Linked DNA regions of Defluviitalea raffinosedens. Each later gene encodes a partner of the first gene's protein in a complex. Links are inferred from orthologs where the notes say so. Each region holds a gene or a part of one and is shown on either strand. Other genes may lie near its edges.

Evidence for each region.
Region 2: the proteins of groL (region 1) and metK are in contact, whole or in part, in a cryo-EM structure (PDB 8P4O), measured with the Escherichia coli proteins. The link is inferred for Defluviitalea raffinosedens from one-to-one orthologs.

Annotation. Positions count from the first base shown.
Region 1 is NZ_JAFBEP010000002.1:218,987-232,081, reverse strand. Bases 10,071-13,040 are described here. They hold groL (chaperonin GroEL), read left to right. Parts: upstream 10,071-10,729; coding sequence 10,730-12,352; downstream 12,353-13,040. Other genes in these bases: JOD07_RS02960 (DUF6106 family protein), read left to right, coding at 12,481-12,987; groES (co-chaperone GroES), read left to right, coding at 10,407-10,694; JOD07_RS02975 (DUF554 domain-containing protein), read left to right, coding at 10,071-10,189. Outside these bases: JOD07_RS03030 (nitroreductase family protein), read left to right, coding at 25-534; JOD07_RS03025 (PH domain-containing protein), read left to right, coding at 579-962; JOD07_RS15965 (multicopper oxidase family protein), read right to left, coding at 1,016-2,119; JOD07_RS15330 (multicopper oxidase domain-containing protein), read right to left, coding at 2,264-2,623; JOD07_RS03015 (ComEC/Rec2 family competence protein), read left to right, coding at 2,896-3,774; JOD07_RS03010 (DUF3006 domain-containing protein), read left to right, coding at 3,784-3,981; JOD07_RS03005 (hypothetical protein), read right to left, coding at 3,988-4,329; JOD07_RS03000 (PqqD family protein), read right to left, coding at 4,340-4,672; JOD07_RS02995 (OPT family oligopeptide transporter), read right to left, coding at 4,779-6,686; JOD07_RS02990 (P-loop NTPase family protein), read right to left, coding at 7,211-7,390; JOD07_RS02985 (DUF6062 family protein), read right to left, coding at 7,737-8,492; JOD07_RS02980 (DNA-3-methyladenine glycosylase family protein), read left to right, coding at 8,559-9,434; more of JOD07_RS02975, read left to right, coding at 9,446-10,070.
Region 2 is NZ_JAFBEP010000001.1:252,684-263,150, reverse strand. The notes cover bases 6,516-9,467. They hold metK (methionine adenosyltransferase), read left to right. Parts: upstream 6,516-7,373; coding sequence 7,374-8,561; downstream 8,562-9,467. Other genes in these bases: recD2 (SF1B family DNA helicase RecD2), read left to right, coding at 8,615-9,467; JOD07_RS01255 (COG2426 family protein), read left to right, coding at 6,653-7,111; JOD07_RS01260 (rod-binding protein), read left to right, coding at 6,516-6,575. Also shown: murA (UDP-N-acetylglucosamine 1-carboxyvinyltransferase), read left to right, coding at 1-1,022; spoIID (stage II sporulation protein D), read left to right, coding at 1,142-2,170; JOD07_RS01285 (M23 family metallopeptidase), read left to right, coding at 2,213-3,067; sporulation transcriptional regulator SpoIIID, read left to right, coding at 3,138-3,410; rod shape-determining protein MreB, read left to right, coding at 3,598-4,587; flagellar basal-body rod protein FlgF, read left to right, coding at 4,617-5,375; flagellar basal-body rod protein FlgG, read left to right, coding at 5,396-6,208; more of JOD07_RS01260, read left to right, coding at 6,225-6,515; more of recD2, read left to right, coding at 9,468-10,467. UniProt on the Escherichia coli protein: Catalyzes the formation of S-adenosylmethionine (AdoMet) from methionine and ATP.

The DNA.
Region 1 (13,095 bases):
TAAATGTATAAGGAGGAATGAGCAATGAGTTTTTTGGATCTTGCAAAGGAAAGATATTCTGTTAGAAATTTCAAAGAACAAGAGGTAGAAAAAGAAAAAATTCTTCAAGTATTGGAAGCTGCGAGAGTTGCTCCTTCTGCGGTAAATTATCAACCCTGGCATTTTATTGTGATTACAGATCAGCAGTTAAGAAGTAAAGTAGCAGAAACTTATCCACGTCCATGGTTTCAAAGTGCACCGGTTGTAATTGTTGCTTGTGGGGATCATTCTCAATCATGGAAAAGAAAAGATGGTAAAGACCATTGTGATATAGATGTTGCTATAGCGGTTGACCATATGACTTTAGCTGCCGCTGATTTAGGACTTGGTACCTGTTGGGTATGTGCTTTTGATGCGCAAAAGTGCCATGAAATATTAGGACTACCAGACCACTTAGAAGTAGTTGCCCTTTTACCCATGGGATATCCAAAAGAAGACAGCAAGCCGGAGAAAAAAAGAAAAAGTATTGAAGACATTGTAAGCTGGGAAGAATAGTAGTGAACAGTTAAATTTTAATATAATGTATAGGAGGTTATAATGTGGCGGATGTAAGCTTAAACAAAGTCTTTAATTTTTACGAAGAAGTACCTCTTTCTCCAAGCCTTGAGCCATTCATCTCCAAAAATGAAGTAGTGCATTTTGCAGTAAAAACTGTAAGAGATGTTGCAGTGTTTACTGACAAACGTATTTTAATTGCTGATAAACAAGGAATCACTGGAAAGAAAATAGAATATTATTCAATACCTTATAAAAATATCGTTACTTATGCGGTTGAAACGGCAGGAACATTTGACTTGGATTCAGAAATAAAGCTGGTACTGTCCGGTGGAATCAGTATAGAGCTTAAATTTTTCAAAGGCAAAAATATGGATAATCTTCTTCTTAAGGTGTATGATCTTATAAACAGTTATGTTATAGGATAGGAATACTATTGAAAGAACACCAGTCACGAAATATGACTGGTGTTTTTGCTTGTTTATTCACATATACATCTGCAACTTTGTGAGCACTCCAGACATTTATCGTTGCCGCAGAGAGTTAATCTTCTTGGAATTACCTCAAATTGGCGCATCATGTCATAATCTTCATGCTCTAAAATATGGCAGTGATATACATATCGTCCTATATAGGGAGCAAAACGCATAATGACTCGGGTGACGAAGCCTGGAAAGGCCTGAACGGTATCCTTCCATCCTTGTTCGCCGGGAAGGGGAGGTTCAGGATCACCTGTAAAACGTATCTGACCTTTCAGATTATATGCTTCTACATCAAATGGAATACGGTCCAGAATTTGAAATTGAACAAGGTGAATATGAATGGGATGTACAGCGATTCCTGAATTTATAATCCTCCAGATTTCTATATCTCCAAGCATCGGATTTTCCGTAATTTTATCTATATACATGTGATCATTTAACATGAACATAAGTCTTCCATATCGATCCTGAGTGACATCCAGAGTGATATCTCTTGTTCTTTTTGCTTCAGATTCATTGAATCTTTTTACAGTAGTCAGGAATTTTGGCACTTGACTTTCATCCGTGCCTTCTCTGGAAATAACTCTAAACTGCATGATTAATCCTGTTGTATTAGGGTCAGGAGGAGCACCGAAATCAAAAGGAGTACGCGCTGTATTTGTTAATATAATGTTTGAACCAACGGGTTGCTCACTAAAATCAATGATTACATCCACCCGCTCTGCCGGTGCTATAGTGATTTCATCCACAGTAACCGGTCTTTGCAATAATCCTCCATCGGAACCTATCTGTACAAAGGGTTGGCCGGAGTCTAGTCTCATGCGATAAAACCTTTGATTAGAGGCATTTAAAATACGGAAGCGATATTTTCTTTGTTCAACTTCCAGGTAAGGCCATATCTTTCCATTTACAACAATGAAATCTCCTACAAAACCTGGAATAATCGAAGGATTGGGAAATTCGGGAGGAGGATTATCTACTGTTCTGGGATAGAAAAGAGAACCATCCTCATTAAAAGACTTATCTTGAATGATTAAAGGAATTTCATATTTGCCTGAAGGAAGGCCAAGAGAATCCTCCTGTTCGTTACGGATAATATACATTCCTGCAAGGCCAGCATAAACATTTAAACGAGTAATTCCCAGGGCATGGTCATGGTACCAGAGTGTAGCCGGTTTCTGATTATTAGAGTATTTATAAACCGTATGTGCAAAACGAGGACCACATTGTGCAAAATCTCTTGAAAACTAGGCTTCCGGATGGCCGTCACTTTCAGGTTCTACTTCAGCTCCGTGGAGATGAACGACTGTACGGACATTAGGCATATCTTCACCTGAGCCATGAATAGTATGGTCAATTGGTAGCAAATGTCTATCAGGCAGATCGTTTATCCATTTTATATGGACACATTCGCCTTGAGTTACCTCAATTGTAGGGCCGGGAATTTCTCCTTCATACCCCCATACTCTCGTATTGGGAAGATTCGAGTGGAAATTATGCAAAAACTCTTTCATTGTAACTTCATAATAAGTAAAACATTTGAATCGTTCCTTTGGCTGTAAAGTTCTTGTAAGTGGAAGGGGATCTACAAAAGGCTCAAGAGTCATGGCATTCCTCCTTAAATGAGTTTTTACTATAATATGTCAATAAGCATGATAAAATGCTAATGAAAATATCTTTAAAAAATTCATACTGCTATGTAGAACAGTGATATATTCTATTAGATAAATGCAGTTTTTGTTAGGAAATTCATAAAAGGTATGATAAAATAAATTAAAAATCTATTATGTTTTCAGGAATTTTAAGTTGATCATGCAATAAATCTATGACTAAAATATATTTATAAATACGACAATTAAGAAAGGCCAGGAAAGAGACTATGAACAGACAGCGTTTTAGAGCATTCATAAGCTTTGTAGCACTTATGAGTCTTCTCATTTTTATTGTTACAGGGTGCTCGATAGAAATTGAAACGGAAAATGAGAAAGAACCAAGTGGGAACCTAAAGGTTCATTTTATAGATGTCGGGCAAGCAGATGCCATACTTATTGAGCAAAATAATCAGTATATGCTCATTGATGCAGGCAATAATAATGACAGTGACTTGGTTGTAAATTATCTTACAGAACATCATGTTGACAAATTGCAATATTTGATAGGAACCCATCCCCATGAAGACCATATAGGAGGAATGGATGCAGTTATTAACAATTTTGATATAGAGCAGATTTTTATGCCGAAGGTGACAAGTACTACTAAAACCTTTAAAGATGTCATCATGGCTGTTAAAAATAAAAATCTTAAAGTTACCACTCCTAAAGTTGGAGATTCCTATACTTTGGGAGATGCAGAGTGGATGATACTTGCGCCTAACAGCGAAGAATATACAGAACTCAACGATTATTCTATTGTCATTCGCTTAGTTTTTGGAAGTAATTCTTTTATGTTTATGGGGGATGCAGAAAAAACATCGGAAGAGGAGATCTTGGAGCTTACCTACCAAGAACTTGAATCGGATGTTCTAAAAGTCGGTCATCATGGCAGCCATAGTTCTACATCAGATGAATTTTTGGAAGCTGTTCATCCACGTTATGCTGTGATTTCCGCAGGGAAAGACAATAAGTATGGTCATCCTCATGAAGAAACAATCACTAAGTTGCAGCAAGGAAATATAGAAATCTTAAGAACAGATCAAAGTGGTACGATTATTTTTTCAGCAGACGGAAAAGGAAATCTAGTCTATGAAAAGGAGTATTAGAGGTGAATTATGTTTATTACGATTGACAGGTTTGAAAATGGATTTGCTGTTGTAGAATTAGAAAACGGCAAGGTTATTGATATGCCGAAAGAACTTATCCCTGAGGGTGCGAAAGAGGGAACAGTTCTTGAAATACGCATAGATGATCAGGAGACAGAGAAGAGAAAGCGGGAAATAGAGGAGATGGCTAAAGACTTATGGACATAAGAACAGTTATTTCTTTAGCCTGAAAGAATTGACTTTACCACTGATACGCTCGATTTTTTCTTCTTTGAGTAAATAATCAATCAGATGTCTTACGAAACTGTTTAAATCCGTAATGCCTAATCTTTTTTTGCTCCAAATGACGGAAACAGTTTCGTTTTTTATTAGATTTCGGATTTCAGGGATAGTGATTGATTCATTTTTTTCTAAATATTTAATGACTTTTCTTGCGCATTTTTTGTAAAGCCTGTTAGCCAGTTCTATAGGGAGATTTTTTTCTTTTATGATCCCTATATACATGAGAACCATTGTAATAACAGTGATGGAAAGGATATATAATACATACTTCATAATTAGCCTCCTATTTCAGATGGATAAAATTATTCTCACGCAAACTTTTCATATATATGAGCAGTCTTTCTAAAACGGGATGAGCCTTTTCGCCGAAATTCTCTTCTAAAAGGTTTGAGAGATCACCTATCGTATTGGTTCCGTCACATTTTTGCCATATAAATGAACCAAACTCTTCCAATTCTACAGTAGTCTTCAGAGGGGTTTTAAATAACTTGTTCATCAAACGATCAAAAGTTCGATCTCTGTTAATGGTTAAGAGTACCTTATCCTCTTTGACTTCCCATAGTATTTTTTCATTTCGTACAGGGATCATTTCCAGTACATTTCTGTCGTTTTTCATCATTTTACCTTCCTTTTTACAGTAACTAACTTAATTATAACATTAAAGAAGGAATCTTAAGACAATCTATTCTTTAAGATTCCTTCTTTGCATTATGAAATAAATATTATTTTTTCACAGTTTTCTCTTCTGTTTTCTTAAAGAATACATAGTATATCAATGATAGTATGACTAAGCAGAAGAGGATGAGAGCACCTAATTGTCCTAATGGGTAATTTCCAACTGCAAGATCTACATTGGCTGCAGCAAATCCTGCCAGTATTATTCCCATTAATCCTTCCCCTGCAATTAAGCCGGAGCTGTACAATATACCATTTTCAGTTTTAGCTTTATTTTCTTCGTTATTTTTAACCAAGAGATCAAGCGCACCTTTTACAAGTCCACCAACCATGATTGGAGTGGATAAATGAATTGGAAGGTAGATGCCGATAGCAACTGGTAGAGAAGAAATGCCTAATACTTCAAATATCAATGAAGAAGAAACACCGATAAATACAAGATTCCAAGGCAAGTTTCCATCCATAATACCTTCAATAACAAGTTTCATAAGAGTTGCCTGAGGTGCTCCCAATTCTTTAGAACCAAAGGTGTAGGCATTGTTTAATAGAATCATGATGAATCCGATTGCTACTGCAGAAGCAGCTACACCTATGATTTCACCAAGTTGTTGTTTCCATGGAGTTGCTCCTACAAGATAACCTGTTTTTAAGTCTTGTGAAGCATCACCAGCAATTGCTGCTGCTGTACAGATTACTGCGCCTACGCAAAGAACGGCAATCATTCCGGGTTTGCCGCTGGCTCCAGTGGCTTTCATAATGATGGTAGTGAATAATAATGTTGCAATTGTCATACCTGAAACAGGGTTGGAAGAACTTCCAAGAAGACCAACGATTCTTGAAGAAACGGTTACGAATAAGAAACCGAATATTGCAATCAATATAGCGCCCATTATTCCAACGGGGATAACAGGTAGTATGCCCATTAACACGATAATAACAATGGTTGCAATAGTTACATATTTACCATTCAGGTCTTTATCAGTTCTTTCAATTTCACCTGAAGCTTTTATTCCAAAACCTTTTACTGCATCTCTGAAGGATGAAATCATAACAGGCAGAGATTTAATCATACTGATAATACCACCGGCTGCAACGGCTCCGGCACCTATGTAGCGGATATAATTAGACCAGATTCCCCAGTAACCTAAGTCTTTGATTAAGTCTGCTGCTGGCAATACAGCTGATGTCAAATCACTTCCAATGAAAGTAATCATGGGGATAAAAGCAAGCCATGCCAATATTGCACCGGCAAGCATATATGCAGAAATTTTTGGTCCAATAATAAAGCCAACGCCAAGAAGAGCAGGTAAAACATCCATACCAATAGCTGCTCCATCAAATCCTTTTATCGGAGTTTCAATTTCAGTTGGGAACAGTTTTAATCCATCCCCTAAGAATTTATAAATGAGTCCTATTCCACCACCGGCAAAGATCAATCCCGCACCGCTTCCACCTTCTTCTCCAGCAAGAAGAACTTCAGCACAGGCTGTTCCTTCCGGATATGGTAATTTACCATGTTCTTGTACAATCAAGTATCTTCTGATAGGGATCATGAATAATACCCCAAGTGCACCACCTGCTAAGGTGATCAGAGTCATCGTTAATGCGCTGGGTGATTCGCCCCATAAGAACAACGCTGGTAACGTAAAGATTGCACCGGCTGCAAGGGATTCACCGGCTGATGCGATGGTTTGAACCATGTTGTTTTCCAGAATAGATTTTCTTTTTAATATAACTCTAACAATGGTCATAGATATAACTGCAGCTGGTATGGAAGCTGATACAGTCATACCAACCTTCAGGCCTAAATAAGCATTTGCTGCACCGAATACTACGGATAGCAATATACCCAATACAATAGATAGACCTGTAAATTCAGGCATAACCTTGTTAGCTGGAACATATGGTGTAAATTTTTCACCATCTGCTCCTGTGGCTACATTTTTTTGTGCCATATTCTTTCCTCCTTTATCATAATAAAATTATAAAATGTAATACTTGATTTTAATTCGACAAATAATTCCGATTTCCTTTTTAGTTAAAAAATTTTTTAATTGATACTATTGAATATATTTGCAATATTATTTCAATATTAACATATAAAGAGATTGTAAAGTTTGAAATTTTATATTACAAATCTTGTAAAGTTGTTCTATAAGATGAAGATTAAATAATAGTTTAAAAATAATCTTTGATTCTGATATTTGTGTATAGCTAGTGTTATTTTGGTTATTAGAACATAAAATGAGTATTTGCATTATTTTCAAAAATAAAGAGATATATGATGAGTATATCACTATTTTATAAGTGTAGATATCCACTTTTATGGTGGAATTTTAAGGGGGACATTATGTGCTAGCAAAAAAGATACAGTCGAATACAGAAAATGATTTAGATTTACCAGGTTTTTTTCAGTTTCACCAATGTATTTACTGATAACCTGGGATAAATCTATTTTATATATCTCCTATTGATTTCTTTAGCTTATGACTTGTGCAGCCATGGTTTTACCGGTTCCGGGAGGACCAGCAAACACAACGCTTAAGTCCTTGCCGTAGGACAATTTTGAATCAAATCCCCATTGATTGAGCACAACGTGTTTGAATTTGACTTGATTGGCAGCATCTTTTAATTCTTTAATCTGTTCTTTGGGAAGCACAACATCATCACAATTGTATATGGGTTTTAGGAGAGTAGCCTTTTTCTCAAGGTTATGGCATGTTTGATTGTAACAAGCTTAGTTAAGATGTCCTTCGCTTATGAATTGGCTGTGATTCCAAATGGATATATCTGTTCTTGACAGTACAATTCCCTTGAATTTATTGGAATTTTGTTCCCCATCTTCCTCGGATTGCTTAAACAAAAGAAAAAGTTGTAGTTATAGCAACTTAAGCAGATCTTGAAGGTACTGAAAATTGTTTTTATACGGCATATTTTTAGAAGATATGTCAAATTTGCTATTAAAATAAACGGACATAGACAAGTCCCCCCTAATGAAAAACATATTATTCTTCAACTGCCATACCAGAGATTTTTAGAATAGCTCTCTGGACAGCGTCTTTTGAGTTTTTCCATGGTTCTTCTTTGAATCTGTAGTCGAATTTTTGGATGAACCAATCCAGTTCTTCTTCTATTCTTTTAAAATTTTCAAGTTGAATGGGAAAAACAATCTGAGTAAAATGATTGTATTGCTCCTTATTTAAAGCGGAATTCGCGCTTTCAATAAGGAAAGCAAAGTGGTTTAAGCAAAAGCCTTTACCATCAGACACTAAGGAGACAAATTCAGGATCTTTTTTCCATAGATAAAAAAAAGTGTCCATATAGCGTTCGAAGGTTTTCTCAATCTTATTGCATATGTAGCAGTCATCATAGATAGTATTGAGGTCTGAAGAAATAGGATTTTTATATGGTTTGGAAGGCACTCTTTTCTTAATCAGTCCGGACAGAAAAGAAGAGTTGCGGGGGGCTGAGTCCTTTTGTGAATCTATTGCGTTAGAAAGAAATTTATTAACTTCCTGGAAATGAGTATGAAGTATAAGTGCCAGACCAAGACGATTGTTTTCGTTAAAAAGCATTTGATAATGATGGGGACAAAAACCACTTTTATTGGTTTCCATTCGAATGTCATCTTCCATGTAAGATGCTCCAAGCATAAAGTCGACGCTTTCTCTTTCTAAAGCCTGGTGCAATGTGCAAAAAGGGCATTCCGAATTTTCTTTAAATGCATCAATAACTGGTATTGTATAAATTTGTTCTTTCATTTAACATCACTCCATGGTTTAAATACTCTTAGTATATCATGGATATTTTTAGAGAGGAAGGAAAATATGAAATATAAGCAAATAGAAGACAAAATCATATTAAAAGCAGAGGACAGCTTTGAAATAGAGCAGATTTTGGAATGCGGACAATGTTTTAGATTTCATAAGCTCGCTCAAAATGATTACGTGATTGTTGCCAAAGGAAAGGTATTAAGAATTCTCCAGACAAAAGAGGAGATCATTCTTTATCCGACTTCCGCAGAAGAGTTTGAAAATTTATGGAGTTCTTACTTTGATTTGGACAAAGACTATGATATAATTAAACGACACTTGGCTGAAAAAGATATCCATTTGGCCCGGGCAGTTCAGTTTGCTCCCGGAATCCGGATTCTTCGCCAAGAACCCTGGGAATGCCTTATATCCTTTATCATTTCACAAAATAAGCAAATTCCGCATATCAAACAAGTAGTAGAGAATATAAGTAGAATGTTTGGAAAATATATTTGTACTTTTGAAGGATATGATTACTATACCTTTCCTACAATTGAGCAATTGGCAATGGCAAATGAACAAGAGCTCAGAAATTGTAAAGCAGGCTTTCGGGCACCTTACATTATGGATGCATGCCAAAAAGTGAAGAATAAGGAAGTAGAGCTTGAAAAGCTTGCAAATATGCCCTATGAAGAAGCCAAAAAAGAACTTCTGAAAATAAAGGGTGTAGGACCAAAGATTGCAGATTGTGTTCTTCTATTCGGCATAGGTCATGAGGAAGCTTTTCCTGTTGACGTATGGGTAAAAAGAGTAATGGAATACTTCTATTTTAATAGAGATACAAGTCCAAATGAGATTCAGGCTTTTGCCAAAGAATACTTTGGGAATTTAGCAGGGATCGCGCAACAGTATTTATTTTATTATGCGAGACAGCTAAGACTTGGCAAATGAGGAGGAATTCGATGCTGGGAACGACTGTAAACGCTTTGGCAATTTTTTGTGGGGCGTTAGTGGGGATGTTTTTAAAAAACGGCTTGAAAGAAGACTACAAACAGATCGTATTCCATGGAGTTTCTTTAGCCGTACTATTTATTGGAGCGTCAGGTGCTATCGGAAATATGATTCAGCCTTCAAGTCACCCCATACTGTTTATTATCAGTCTTATTCTTGGAGGACTCATTGGTCAGTGGTGGAATATTGAATTGAGACTGGAGAATTTAGGGGACTATCTTCAGAGTAAAATGCAAAAGGGGGATAAAGGCGACAACATATCCCAGGGATTCGTTTCTGCCAGTTTGCTTTTTTGTGTAGGGACTATGGCCATTATGGGGGCTTTGGAGAGCGGTCTCCAGGGAGTACATAAAACTTTGTTTGCAAAATCCGTATTGGATGGTGTTACTTCTATTTTATTATCTTCAACCTTAGGTATAGGGGTCGCCCTGGCTGGAGTTTCGGTATTTATTTATCAGGGGGCAATTACTTTACTGGCTCAGTGGATTGAACCCTATATGACTGCTGATATGATCAGAGAGATTTCAACCGTTGGCGGTATTTTAATTTTTGCTATAGGACTCAATATGCTGGAGATTAAGAAAATAAAAGTCGGTAATCTGCTTCCGGCAATTTTTATTCCGATTTTGTATTATCTTCCTTTCGTTCAAGAATTATTCTTAAAATTAAAAAGTCTATTGAATATTATTCTGTGATACAAAGAGAAAATGTTAGTAAATCAAAGAAAAACGAAGAATATTTGAAGTAATTTATGGAAACACTAGCTAAAGTGTAATTTTAGGTGAAATATAGCCTTGCACAAACAACATGCTTTTATTAATATTATTTTTGTAGTTAGCACTCAATTGTGATGAGTGCTAATAAGCCGAAAAATAATGAGTAAAAAGTACATATTCTGAAGGAGGTTATACAATGAAACTCAAACCATTAGGTGACAGAGTGGTTATTAAGCAATTAGAAGCTGAAGAAAAGACAAAATCTGGTATCGTTCTTCCCAATCAGGCAAAAGAAAAACCTCAAGAAGCTGAAGTTGTGGCTGTAGGACCTGGCGGAGTAGTAGACGGAAAAGAAGTTAAAATGGAAGTAAAAGTTGGCGATAGAGTAATTTACTCAAAATATGCCGGAACAGAAGTAAAAATTGATGATGAAGAATATATCGTTTTAAGACAAAGTGATATTTTAGCGATTGTAGAACAATAATAGATCAAATTCAATTATAAAAGGAGGATGTAAACATGGCAAAGCAAATTAAATTTGCTGCCGAAGCCAGAGCAGCATTAGAAGCTGGTGTGGATAAATTAGCGAATACAGTAAAAGTAACTTTAGGACCAAAAGGACGTAATGTCGTTTTAGATAAAAAATATGGTACTCCATTAATTACTAATGATGGTGTTACTATTGCTAAAGAAATCGAGTTAGAAGATCCATTTGAAAATATGGGCGCTCAATTGGTTAAAGAAGTTGCAACCAAAACCAACGATGTTGCAGGGGACGGTACAACTACTGCTACAGTATTAGCTCAGGCTATGATTAAAGAAGGACTTAAAAATATTGCAGCCGGTGCAAATCCTATTATTTTAAGAAGAGGTATGCATAAAGCAACTGATAAAGCAGTAGAAGTAATCAAAAATGCCAGCCAGACAATCAACGGCAAGCAACATATTGCAAGAGTTGCAGCGATTTCTGCCGGAGATGATGAAATCGGTAACTTGATTGCTGATGCTATGGAAAAAGTATCCAATGACGGAGTAATTACTGTTGAAGAATCCAAAACCATGCACACAGAATTAGAAGTTGTAGAAGGTATGCAATTTGACAGAGGATATCTGTCTGCTTACATGGCAACGGATATGGATAAAATGGAAGCAGTTCTCGAAGATCCATACATCTTGATTACAGACAAGAAGATTTCCAACATTCAGGAAATCCTTCCACTTCTTGAACAAATTGTTCAACAAGGTGCAAAACTCCTTATCATTGCTGAAGATGTAGAAGGAGAAGCATTAACTACATTAATTCTGAATAAATTAAGAGGAACATTTAACTGTGTAGCAGTAAAAGCACCAGGATTTGGTGACAGAAGAAAAGACATGCTTAGAGACATCGCTATTTTAACTGGCGGTACAGTGATCTCTGAAGAAGTAGGCTTGGAATTAAAAGAAGCTACTTTAGATATGCTTGGAAAAGCTGCAACTGTTAAAGTTCAAAAAGAGAATACTATTATTATCGGTGGAGCAGGAAAGAAAGAAGACATCGATGCAAGAGTAAAACAAATTAAAAATCAAATTGAAGAAACAACTTCTGAATTCGATAGAGAAAAATTACAAGAAAGATTGGCTAAATTAGCAGGTGGTGTTGCAGTAATTAAAGTTGGAGCTGCAACAGAAACTGAAATGAAAGAAAACAAACTTCGTATCGAAGATGCTTTGGCAGCTACAAGAGCAGCAGTAGAAGAAGGAATTGTTGCTGGTGGTGGTTCTTCTTACATTCATGCGATCAAAGAAGTTGCAACTTTATTAGATACCACAACAGGCGATGAAAAGACAGGTGTAAAGATTGTGCTTAAAGCTCTTGAAGCACCTCTTCGTCAAATTGCAGAGAACGCAGGATTAGAAGGTTCTGTGATTGTAAATAATGTAAAAGAATCGGAAAAGAATGTTGGATTCAATGCACTTACAGAAGAATATGTGAATATGATTGATGCAGGAATCCTTGATCCAACTAAAGTAACAAGAAGTGCTCTTCAAAATGCAACTTCCGTTGCTTCTACATTATTAACAACAGAATCTGTTGTTGCAGATATTCCTGAAAAAGAACCAGCTATGCCTGGCGGAGCTCCAGGAATGGGAATGATGTAATAAATTTTACTTAAAAACAGCTTGTCCTTTGGGCAAGCTGTTTTCTTGATATTTAGAATTTTATATGTTACCATATACATTATTAAGCAATCTAATTTGTGATTAAGAGATGATAAAGGGGTGAAGATGTGGGAGATATATTTAAAGAACAGCTTGTGTCCAAGAAACGTACTGCAAAAGATGGTATGATTACGGCATTGGTTATTCTTGCTGCAATTTTACTGGTTGCTGCATCATTCCTTTTTATTCCTCAGGCTTTTGTACTGGTCGTGATTATTGTAGCCTATGGAGCATATTGGCTTGTACAAAGACAAAACATTGAATATGAGTATAGTTTTACAAACGGTGATTTGGATATTGATAAGATCATCAATAAAAGCAAGCGTAAAAGACTGATTTCTGTTTCTGTTAAAGATTTTGAAGCAATGGCTCATGTGGAAGATAAAGACCATTCCCATGAATTAAGTGGTTTTGAAAAAACTTTGGATTTTAGCAGCGGAGAGATCAAATCCAATACATATGCTGCAGTATTCATGCATAATAACCAAAAGGTAAAAATGATTTTTGAACCTAACGAAGAAATTTTAAAAGGAATTTTTCATTTAATTCCTAGGAAATTGCATATAAAAAAGTGAGGCGGTATGACCCGCCTTTTTTAGTAGAATGGATTTATTGCTTGATACAAAATTCTACATAAAATTTGAAGAAAAGACATACTTGCAAATAAAAAAGGAAACATATAA
Region 2 (10,467 bases), on another replicon or contig:
ATATTACTGAATATGAGGCCCCTTATGATTTAGTCAGTCAGATGAGAGCTTCATTTTTAATCATGGGTCCACTTCTTGCCCGAATTGGTAAAGCCAAGATTCCTCTTCCTGGAGGATGTGCCATCGGCAGTAGACCTGTAGACCTTCATCTTAAAGGATTTAGTGCCCTGGGGGCAGAAATCACACAACAAAATGGATATGTAGAAGCTTATGCAGACAAATTGAAAGGAAGTAAAATTTATTTGGACTTCCCCAGTGTCGGAGCCACAGAAAACATTATGATGGCTGCCGTATATGCGGAGGGCACGACCATTATTGAAAATGCAGCAGTAGAGCCGGAAATTGTTGACCTTGCCAATTACCTCAATAAAATGGGGGCAGATATAAGGGGCGCAGGAACGGATTCCATTAAAATTAATGGTGTAGAGAAGCTTACAGGTACAACCCATTGTGTGATCCCCGACAGAATAGAAGCAGGAACTTTTATGATTGCAGGAGCCATTACAAGGGGTGAAGTTTTTCTTGAAAATGTTGTAAGTGATCATCTAAAGCCTATTATAGCAAAGCTAAAAGAATGTAATATAGATGTTTCAGAAACAGAAAAAGGGATTAAGGTGTGCGGCAGGAATAATATAAAAGCCGTAGACATAAAAACATTACCCTATCCCGGATTCCCTACAGACATGCAAGCACCTTTTATGAGTTTACTCAGTGTTGCAGAAGGTACAAGCATGGTGATAGAAACGGTATTTGAGAACCGTTTTATGCATGTGGGTGAATTAAAAAGAATGGGTGCTCAGATCAAAATAGAAAGCAGGAGTGCTATTATAGACGGAGTAAAAAAACTCACGGGAACACAGGTTAAAGCAACAGACTTAAGGGCTGGTGCAGCTCTGATTCTATGTGCATTGGTAGCAGATGAAACAACAGAAATCAGTGACATTTATCATATAGAAAGAGGCTATTCAGAAATGGAAAAAAAGTTGGCAGCCCTTGGAGCAAGAATAGAAAAGATAAAATAGCCTGCAGCCTTAAGGCTGCAGGCTATTTTCTTTTTAGGGCATGAATTTTATTTCCCTTACATATAAATGTACAAGACATCATGATTTACATATGGGTACAAAGTTACAGGGGGGATAACTTGAAAAAAGTAGGAGCTCTTTTCTTAATGGTATTTTTCGCAATTATTGTATTGCCAGCTTTTATTACCTCCTTTGTGGGAGACAGTCAAATCAACCAGCAGGAAGACATAGGAAAGAACATCAATAATAAGGTAGAAAGCGACAATAAAGAAAATATAAAAGTCATTAAAGTTTTAAATGCACAGACTGGGGAAATTATGGAATTGGAATTTGAAGAGTACATAAAAGGTGTATTAGCGGCAGAGATGCCTGCATCCTTTGAAATAGAAGCCTTAAAGGCGCAGGCTGTGGCAGCAAGAACTTATGCTATTAAAAAAATGAATCAAAAAGGAAGTGAGGATCTTAAAGGAGCGGATATTTCAACGGATCCTTCCAGAGGGCAGGCATATTTATCTAAAGAAGAACTAAAAAAAAAGTGGGGAGAAAACTTTTACACATACTATGATAAAATCGCAAGAGCAGTGGAAGAAACCAAGAATCAGATTATGACTTATGAAGAAGAGCCCATAGAAGCGGTTTTTCATTCTACCAGTGCAGGAATTACGCAAAGTGCCAAAGATGTATGGGAAGTAGATGTACCATACCTAAAAAGCGTAGAAAGTACAGGAGATGAGGAAGCTCCTTCATTTGAATATGAGACAGTACTTTCTAAACAGGAAGTGTACCGTTTATTGAAAGACAAATATCCAGATCTCGTCATTCAGGATTTAATGCAGCAGATTCAGATTATAGAAAGAAATAGCGGAGGATATATTAAGAAGATTCAAATAGGCAACAAGCTTCTAAGTGGGGAGGAAATAAGAAAATTGTTCAATTTAAGGTCCAGCTGCTTCGCTATTAAAGAAGAAGGAGATAATCTTATATTCACTACCAAGGGGTATGGCCATGGGGCTGGAATGAGCCAGTACGGAGCCAATTCCATGGCTAAACAAGGAAAAGACTATCAAGAAATTTTAACCCATTACTATCAGGGAGTTCAGATTAAAGAAATCAATGAAATAGAGGAAAATATTTTGAAAAGTGAATAGCCCATTTTACCTCCGGTTATACTATAGACGGAGGTGGATATAATGAAAAAATTTTGGACGTATCTAAATAAGAAAAGTTATTATGCTATTTTGTTATTATGTATTTTAACAGTGATCGGAACGACAACATTTATCACCAGAAATAATATGAAGACACTAGACAAACTGAACGAGCAAAATGCCATCGACTTAGATGAAGAATTTGGAGATTATGATTTAGAAGACGTAGGAACGATTAAAGCTTATCAGGAAGATCTTAACATTACAAAAGAAGATATCGAGGGGGCTGGAAGCGCAGTTGTAGAGAGCCCTTCGGAAGAAGAGACGGCGAGAGAAGATACAAGTGCTACAAAAGATATTATAGTAGTATCTGGCGAAGAAACGAAAAGCAATAAGTCGGCTTCCTCAGAAAAAGTTAACGAAAGTAGAAATGAAAAGAGAGAAACCAGTGAAGAAGTTGAAGAAACTTTTTCATTCAGCGAAAATGCTTCTCTTATCTGGCCTGTAACCGGGGAAATTGTAATGGATTACAGTGCGGACAAATTAGTTTTTGACAAGACCCTGGAACAATACAGGGTTCATCCGGCTATTTGCATTGCTCCATCAGAAGAAGGAATTGTAAAAGCTGCGGCGAAAGGAAAAGTTGAAATGATTAAAAACGATCCTGAAACCGGCATTACTGTTATCCTGGATCATGGAGATGGATGGAAGACAATATATGGCCAATTACAGAAAAATATTTCCGTCAAACAAAATGAGATAGTGGAAAAAGGCCAAGTTATAGGAGAAATTGGAACGCCTACAAAGTATTCTATTGCTTTAGGAGATCATGTGTATTTTCAAGTAACAAAAAATGATACCCCTGTAGATCCGAAGCAGTTCTTAACAAATAACTAAATACTAAATCATAAACCAGCCCCCCTTAACATATATATAAAACAAGAGTTGTGTTAAGGGGGGCCATCTTTTGAAAGGGTATATTGAAGAAAGAGCCATAGAAGTAGCAAATTTTATCATTGGTTACAATGCTACCGTAAGAGAAACAGCCAAAAAATTCGGAATAAGCAAAAGTACCGTTCATAAAGATGTTACAGAACGATTGGAAAAAATAAATCCAAAACTGGCTATACAGGCGAGAAAAGTTTTGGAATTTAATAAAGCGGAAAGACATCTTCGAGGCGGTTTGGCCACCAAAGAAAAATACATGAATTTAACTAAAAAAGGTAAAAAGAAAAGATAATACGATATAAAATAATAACTAGGGAGGTATGCTTCCTAGTTATTATTTTGCAAAATTTCATAGGAAATACCTTTGAATATTTTACACAAATTAGATATAATAAGATAAATGAAAATAGTATGGAAGGTATAATATTTTTACTAATAAATGACGATAACATTTTATGAGAGTACAAAGGAGAATGAAAATGTTTGGAACAGATATTGGAATTGATTTAGGAACTGCCAGTGTTCTTGTATACATAAAAGGACAGGGCATAGTATTGGAAGAACCTTCAGTTGTAGCGATTGATAATAATACACGTCAGATCCTTGCAGTGGGGGAAGAAGCAAGAAGAATGTTAGGCCGCACGCCTGGTAATATTGTTGCTATTCGTCCTTTACGACAAGGTGTTATTTCCGATTATGATATAACAGAAAAAATGTTAAAATATTTTATTCAAAAAGCAGTAGGAAGAAAGCTCCTTTTAAAACCACGTATTGCAGTATGTGTTCCAAGCGGAGTAACGGAAGTGGAAAAAAGGGCTGTAGAAGATGCAACAAGACAGGCAGGGGCAAGGCAGGTATTTGTGATCGAAGAGCCTATTGCTGCTGCTATTGGTGCGGGAATAGATATAGGACGAGCTTGTGGAAGTATGGTTGTGGATATTGGAGGAGGAACAACGGATATTGCTGTAATTTCCCTTGGAGGCACTGTTGTAAGTTCTTCATTAAAAATAGCTGGGGATAATTTCGATGAAGCAATTGTCCGATATATGAGAAAGAAGCATAATGTTTTAATAGGAGAAAGAACAGCAGAAGACTTGAAGATTAATATAGGAACAGCTTACCCAAGAACCCAGCCTGTTTCTCTGGACGTTAGAGGAAGAAACCTCATCACTGGACTCCCTAAAACGATTACAGTAACTTCTGAAGAAATGCTTGAAGCTCTTCAAGAACCTGTTGCAAGTATTGTTGAGGCAGTTCATGGTGTATTGGAAAAAACTCCACCGGAGCTGGCAGCAGATATTTCAGACCGAGGCATTGTTATGACTGGAGGCGGAGGACTCCTTTATGGCCTTGATAAATTAATAAAAGAAAAAACAGGCATTAATGTGATTATTGCAGAGGATGCTATTTCCTGTGTAGCAATTGGAACTGGTAAATATGTAGAGTTTATGGCAGGCGGGAAAAAATAAAAATTTATTAATTAATAGGGGGACTTGACTTGATTAGAGGATTATACACTTCTGCAATTGGAATGAAAACACAGTTTGAAAAAATGGATATTCTGACGAATAACTTAGCCAATGTAGATACTACCGGATATAAAAAGGATATTGTTGTGTCACGTTCATTCCCTGAGGAACTCACAAAGCGCATACAAGATAGAAAAAATGGATTTTCAAATAACCGTAATATTGGACGTATGAGCTTAGGATTATATAATGATCAAGTTTATACAAATTATACTCAGGGTACCCTTAAGCAAACCGATGATCCGCTAAATGTAGCTATCCAAGGAAAAGCTTTTTTTGCTGTAGGCATGGAAGACGGCAGAGAAGTATACACAAGGGACGGTTCTTTTGCACTGGATGCGAATGGAATGCTTATGACCAAAGAAGGGAATATGGTACTTGGCCAAAATGGACCAATTCGCATAGGCCAGGGAGATGTACGCATTGATGAGTCAGGTAATATATATGTCAATGATGAGCTTATAGATCAATTGAGAATAGTAGAATTTGAAAATCCTGAGACCCTCAGCAAACTTGGAGATAATTTATTGGAAAGAACCGAAGAAACTACAGAAAAAAATATTGAAAGTCGAATCGTACAAGGATTTTTAGAAGGTTCTAATGTTAATGTAATACGAGAAATGGTAGATATGATTACAGCTACAAGAATTTATGAAGCCAATCAAAAAGCAATTCAAACTCATGATGAAACCTTAGGGAAAGCAGTCAACGATGTTGGAAGAGTATAATATGATAGGGGGAATGTGAAATGATGCGTTCATTATGGACAGCAGCCTCGGGAATGACATCCCAGCAATTGAATGTGGATAATATCTCAAATAACTTAGCAAATGTGAATACAGTGGGTTATAAAAAAAGCAGGGTAGAATTTAAATCTCTTTTATATGAAACCATGCAAAAAGCAGGAGTAGACGAAAATGGCGCCGGAAGGCCAGTAAGTATTCAAATAGGTTATGGTGTCAGACCTATAGCCACCGTTAAAGACTATTCTATGGGTAATATTGAAGTGACAAATAACCCCTTAGATATTGCGATTGATGGGGAAGGATTTTTTGCTGTGCAAGGGCCAAATGAAGAAATTATGTATACCAGAGATGGAAGCTTTAAAGTGAGTGTAGTGGATGATGAGACAATGCTTGTGACTTCTGACGGATATCCTGTATTAAGCATAGATGAAGAGCCTATTTACTTTGATCCGGAAGTAAAAATTTCTGATTTAATTATTGGAGAAGATGGTATTATTTCTTATGTGGATGAGGACGGAGAAACTGTTGAAATAGCTCAATTGGCAGTTGTTCAGTTCCCCAATAGAGCAGGTCTTGAAGATGTAGGGCGAAACCTTGTAAGACAAACCGCTGCATCAGGGCAACCTGTTTATGAGGCAGATGGAGATGTTACTAAACCCAGCAGATTAATTCAAGGAAGTTTGGAAGCCTCTAATGTTCAAGTTGTTGAAGAAATGGTTAAGCTCATCGTTGCTCAAAGAGCCTATGAAATCAACTCAAAAGCTATCCAAACATCTGACGATATGCTTGCTCAGGCAAATCAACTTAAACGATAGGAGGTAAAATAAAATCATGAAAACCAATGGAATTGATTTTTCCACTTCCTATCCTGTAAGCAATGCATATGAAACCAAAAAGCAAAGTCAAGAACTGGAAAATTTTGAATCCGTACTTAAAAAGGCTTCAGAAGAAAAGGACGATAAAGCCTTAAAAAAAGCCTGCCAGGAGTTTGAATCCTATTTTATTAATCAACTCTTTAAAGAAATGAGACGAACGATTCAGCCGGGAGGACTTATTGAAAAAAGCCAGGCAGAAGAAATTTTTCAGGAGATGCTTGATGAAGAATATGCAAAAAATGCTTCACAATCCAACGGCATAGGCTTAGCCAATGTACTTTATAAACAACTAAAAAGTCACCTTTAATGGTGACTTTTTTTATGTTATAATTCATCATAGAACCGTGTACAATTATATAGAACAAATATAGGATAGGTGAAGTCATGAATTTTATTTCAAAAGAATGGATGACTCTTTTCATTGCGGCGATTCCCATATTGGAGCAAAAGGCAGCCATCCCCTATGGTATTATACGGGGTATCGGTTTTTGGGAGGTATATATACTAACCTTAATAGGAGCCATTCTTCCATGCCCGATTATTATTTTATTTGTAAATAAATCGTTTGCAATTTTAAAGAAATTCAAATGGTTGCGCCCGATGATCGAGTGGATTGAGAATAGAACTATGAAAAAAAGCAAGAATATTGTAAAATACGAACTCTTAGGACTTTTTTTATTCGTTGCTATACCGCTTCCGGGAACAGGGGTATGGACAGGGTCTCTGGCAGCTTCTTTTCTTCATTTGGAATTTAAAAAGGCTTTTTTAGCTGTATCTGGAGGCGCAGCAGTTTCAGGACTTATTATAGCTATTCTAAGCTATGGTGTTGGAATATTATTTTAATTTTATTGACAAAAATCCTTAAAGTTGTTATACTCACTGTAATATAACTAAATAATTCTTTTCTTATCAAGAGAGGTGGAGGGAAAGGGCCCGATGAAACCCGGCAACCAGCATATTCATGCAGTGGTGCCAATTCCCCCGAATGTGCATTCGGAAGATGAGGAAAAACATACATAGCGTATAAAACCTCGTCAAGAGGTTTTTATTTTTATGTATGAAATAATTTTCTTTACTCAAAATATATATTAAGGAGATGATCGATATGCCAAGAAGATTATTTACATCAGAATCCGTAACAGAAGGACATCCAGATAAAATTTGTGACCAGATTTCTGATGCTATTTTAGATGCAATATTAGCTCAAGATCCAAACGCCAGAGTAGCTTGTGAAACAGCAGTAACAACCGGTATGGTTTTAGTTATGGGAGAAATAACAACCAACTGCTATGTGGATATTCCCAAAGTAGTTAGACAAAAGATAAAAGAAATAGGATATTCCAGAGCAAAGTTTGGCTTTGATGGGGATACCTGTGCTGTGCTGACATCCTTTGATGAACAGTCCGGAGACATTGCTATGGGCGTTGACAAAGCTTTAGAGGCGAAAATTGGACAAGCTGTGGAAGAAGATGAAGCGATTGGTGCAGGAGACCAGGGGATGATGTTTGGATTTGCTTGTGATGAAACCTCTGAACTGATGCCTATGCCAATTTCACTGGCCCATAAATTGGCAAGGAGATTGGCTGAAGTTCGTAAAAATGAAACCCTTCCATATCTCAGACCGGATGGAAAGACCCAAGTTACTGTAGAATATGAAGACGACAGACCAATAAGAGTTGATACTATCGTTGTTTCTACACAGCATGGTCCGGAAGTAGATCAGTCAACGATCCACAGAGATATTATGGAATACGTTATAAAGCCAGTAATTCCAAAAGAACTTTTAGATAAAGATACAAGATATTTTATTAATCCTACAGGACGTTTTGTGATTGGAGGCCCCCAGGGAGATTCAGGCCTTACCGGCAGAAAAATTATCGTAGATACATATGGCGGATATGCAAGTCACGGAGGAGGCGCATTCTCTGGTAAAGATCCGACAAAAGTGGACCGTTCAGCAGCTTATGCAGCAAGATATGTGGCAAAAAATATTGTAGCTGCCGGCCTTGCAAGAAAATGTGAAATAGAACTGGCATATGCTATAGGCGTTGCAGAACCTGTATCTATTCTGGTAAATACTTATGGAACAGGGAAGTTATCTGATGAAGCGATCACTGAATTGGTAAAGAAACACTTTGATCTTCGCCCTGCTGCGATTATTAAGACTTTGGATCTTAGAAGACCAATCTATTCAAAAACTGCAGCTTACGGCCATTTCGGAAGGACAGATATCGACCTTCCCTGGGAAAGAACAGATAAAGCAGAAATATTAAGAAAAGAAGCAAATATATAATTTCATGGGCGCAAGATGCGCCCTTTATTTTTCCCCTTTTCATTTATCAAAAAATGGATTATTATAGAATAAAAATTAGATTGTTCAATGAATGGTGTGGATGTATGGATAACCAAATGGTCATAGAAGGAACCATAGAAGATATTATATTTCGTAATGAAGAAAACGGGTATACAGTGTGTTCTATACATACAAAAGATGAGGAAATCGTTTGTGTAGGTACGCTTTTTGAAGCCTATCCCGGTGAGCATTTAAAAATTATTGGTTCTTGGGTCACACATCCTATTTATGGAAGCCAATTTCAAATAGATACTTATGAAAAGACTGTTCCAAAAACAGAAGAAGGCATAGAAAGATATCTAAGTTCCGGAGTCATCAAAGGTATTGGCCCGGGGTTGGCACGGCGTATTGTTGAAAAATTTGGCTTAGATACCCTACGGGTCATAGAAGAAGAATGGGAACGATTAGAAGAAGTAAAAGGTATCAGTAGGCAAAAAGCGCTTCAAATTGGAGAAATATTTCATGAACAGAGAGAACTAAGAAGAGCTATTTTATTTCTTCAAGACTATGGTATTTCTCCTTCCTATGCTCTAAAGATTTATAAACAGTATGGAGAAGCCACTATTGATATAGTAAAAAATAATCCTTATCGTTTGGCAGAAGACATTTTTGGCATTGGTTTTAAAATGGCAGACCAAATAGCTGAAACTGTAGGGATTGGACAAGATTCACCCCACCGAATCAAAGCAGGAATTAAGTTTATTCTAAATCAGCATTCAAACAACGGACATACCTATATGTTAAGAGAACATCTGGTCCAAGCAGCTCATGAGCTTCTCGGTGTACCATCTGAGTTAATAGAGAATTCCCTGATCGAACTTCAGATTTACAAACAGATTTGGCAGGAAAAGATAGAAGATATAGAAGCAGTATATTTGGCACCATTCTATTATGCTGAAATGAATACAGCGAGAAAACTTATAGATTTTACGATGATGAAAGATGAAACACAAAGTAAAGGTATTGATCAAAGAATCAACAGGCTGGAAAAAGAAAAGAAAATTAAACTTGCGCCCGAGCAAAGACAAGCTGTCAAAGAGGCGATGACAGAAGGGGTACTCATTATTACTGGTGGGCCAGGAACAGGTAAAACTACAACAATTAATGCCATTATTTCTTTGTTGGAAGAAGAAGGCTATGACGTGATTTTGGCGGCTCCGACAGGCAGGGCGGCAAAACGGATGAGCGAAGCTACCGGCAAGGAAGCGAGTACAATTCACAGACTTTTAGAAATTACTTTTTTAGATGAAGATAATAAAAAGCAGATTTTTGAAAGAAATGAAGAAAGACCATTAGAAGCAGATGTCATTATTATAGATGAAGTGTCCATGGTAGATATTTTATTGATGAACAGCCTTTTAAAAGCAGTAGCCCCTGGAACAAGATTAATTTTTGTAGGGGACGTAGATCAATTGCCTTCAGTAGGGCCAGGCAATGTTTTAAAGGATATGATTCGAAGTGAAACGATTAAGGTCGTTCGACTGACCGAAGTCTTCAGGCAGGCAAGAGAAAGTGCAATTATAATGAATGCCCACAGAATTAATAAAGGAGAATATCCTGTTCTTAATGAAAAGGATAAAGATTTCTTTTTTATGAAAAGAAGTATTCAGGATGAAGTCATAGAAACCATAAAGCAGCTGGTGCAAAAAAGACTTCCATCCTTTGCAAACTGTGATCCTATAAAAGATATACAGGTATTAACCCCTATGCGAAAGGGCCCTTTGGGAGTAGAATCTTTAAATACTGTTCTCCAGCAGGCACTGAATCCTCCGTCCAGTAAAAAAAGAGAAAAAGAATATCGTACGACTTTATTCCGCGAAGGGGATAAAGTCATGCAAATTAAAAA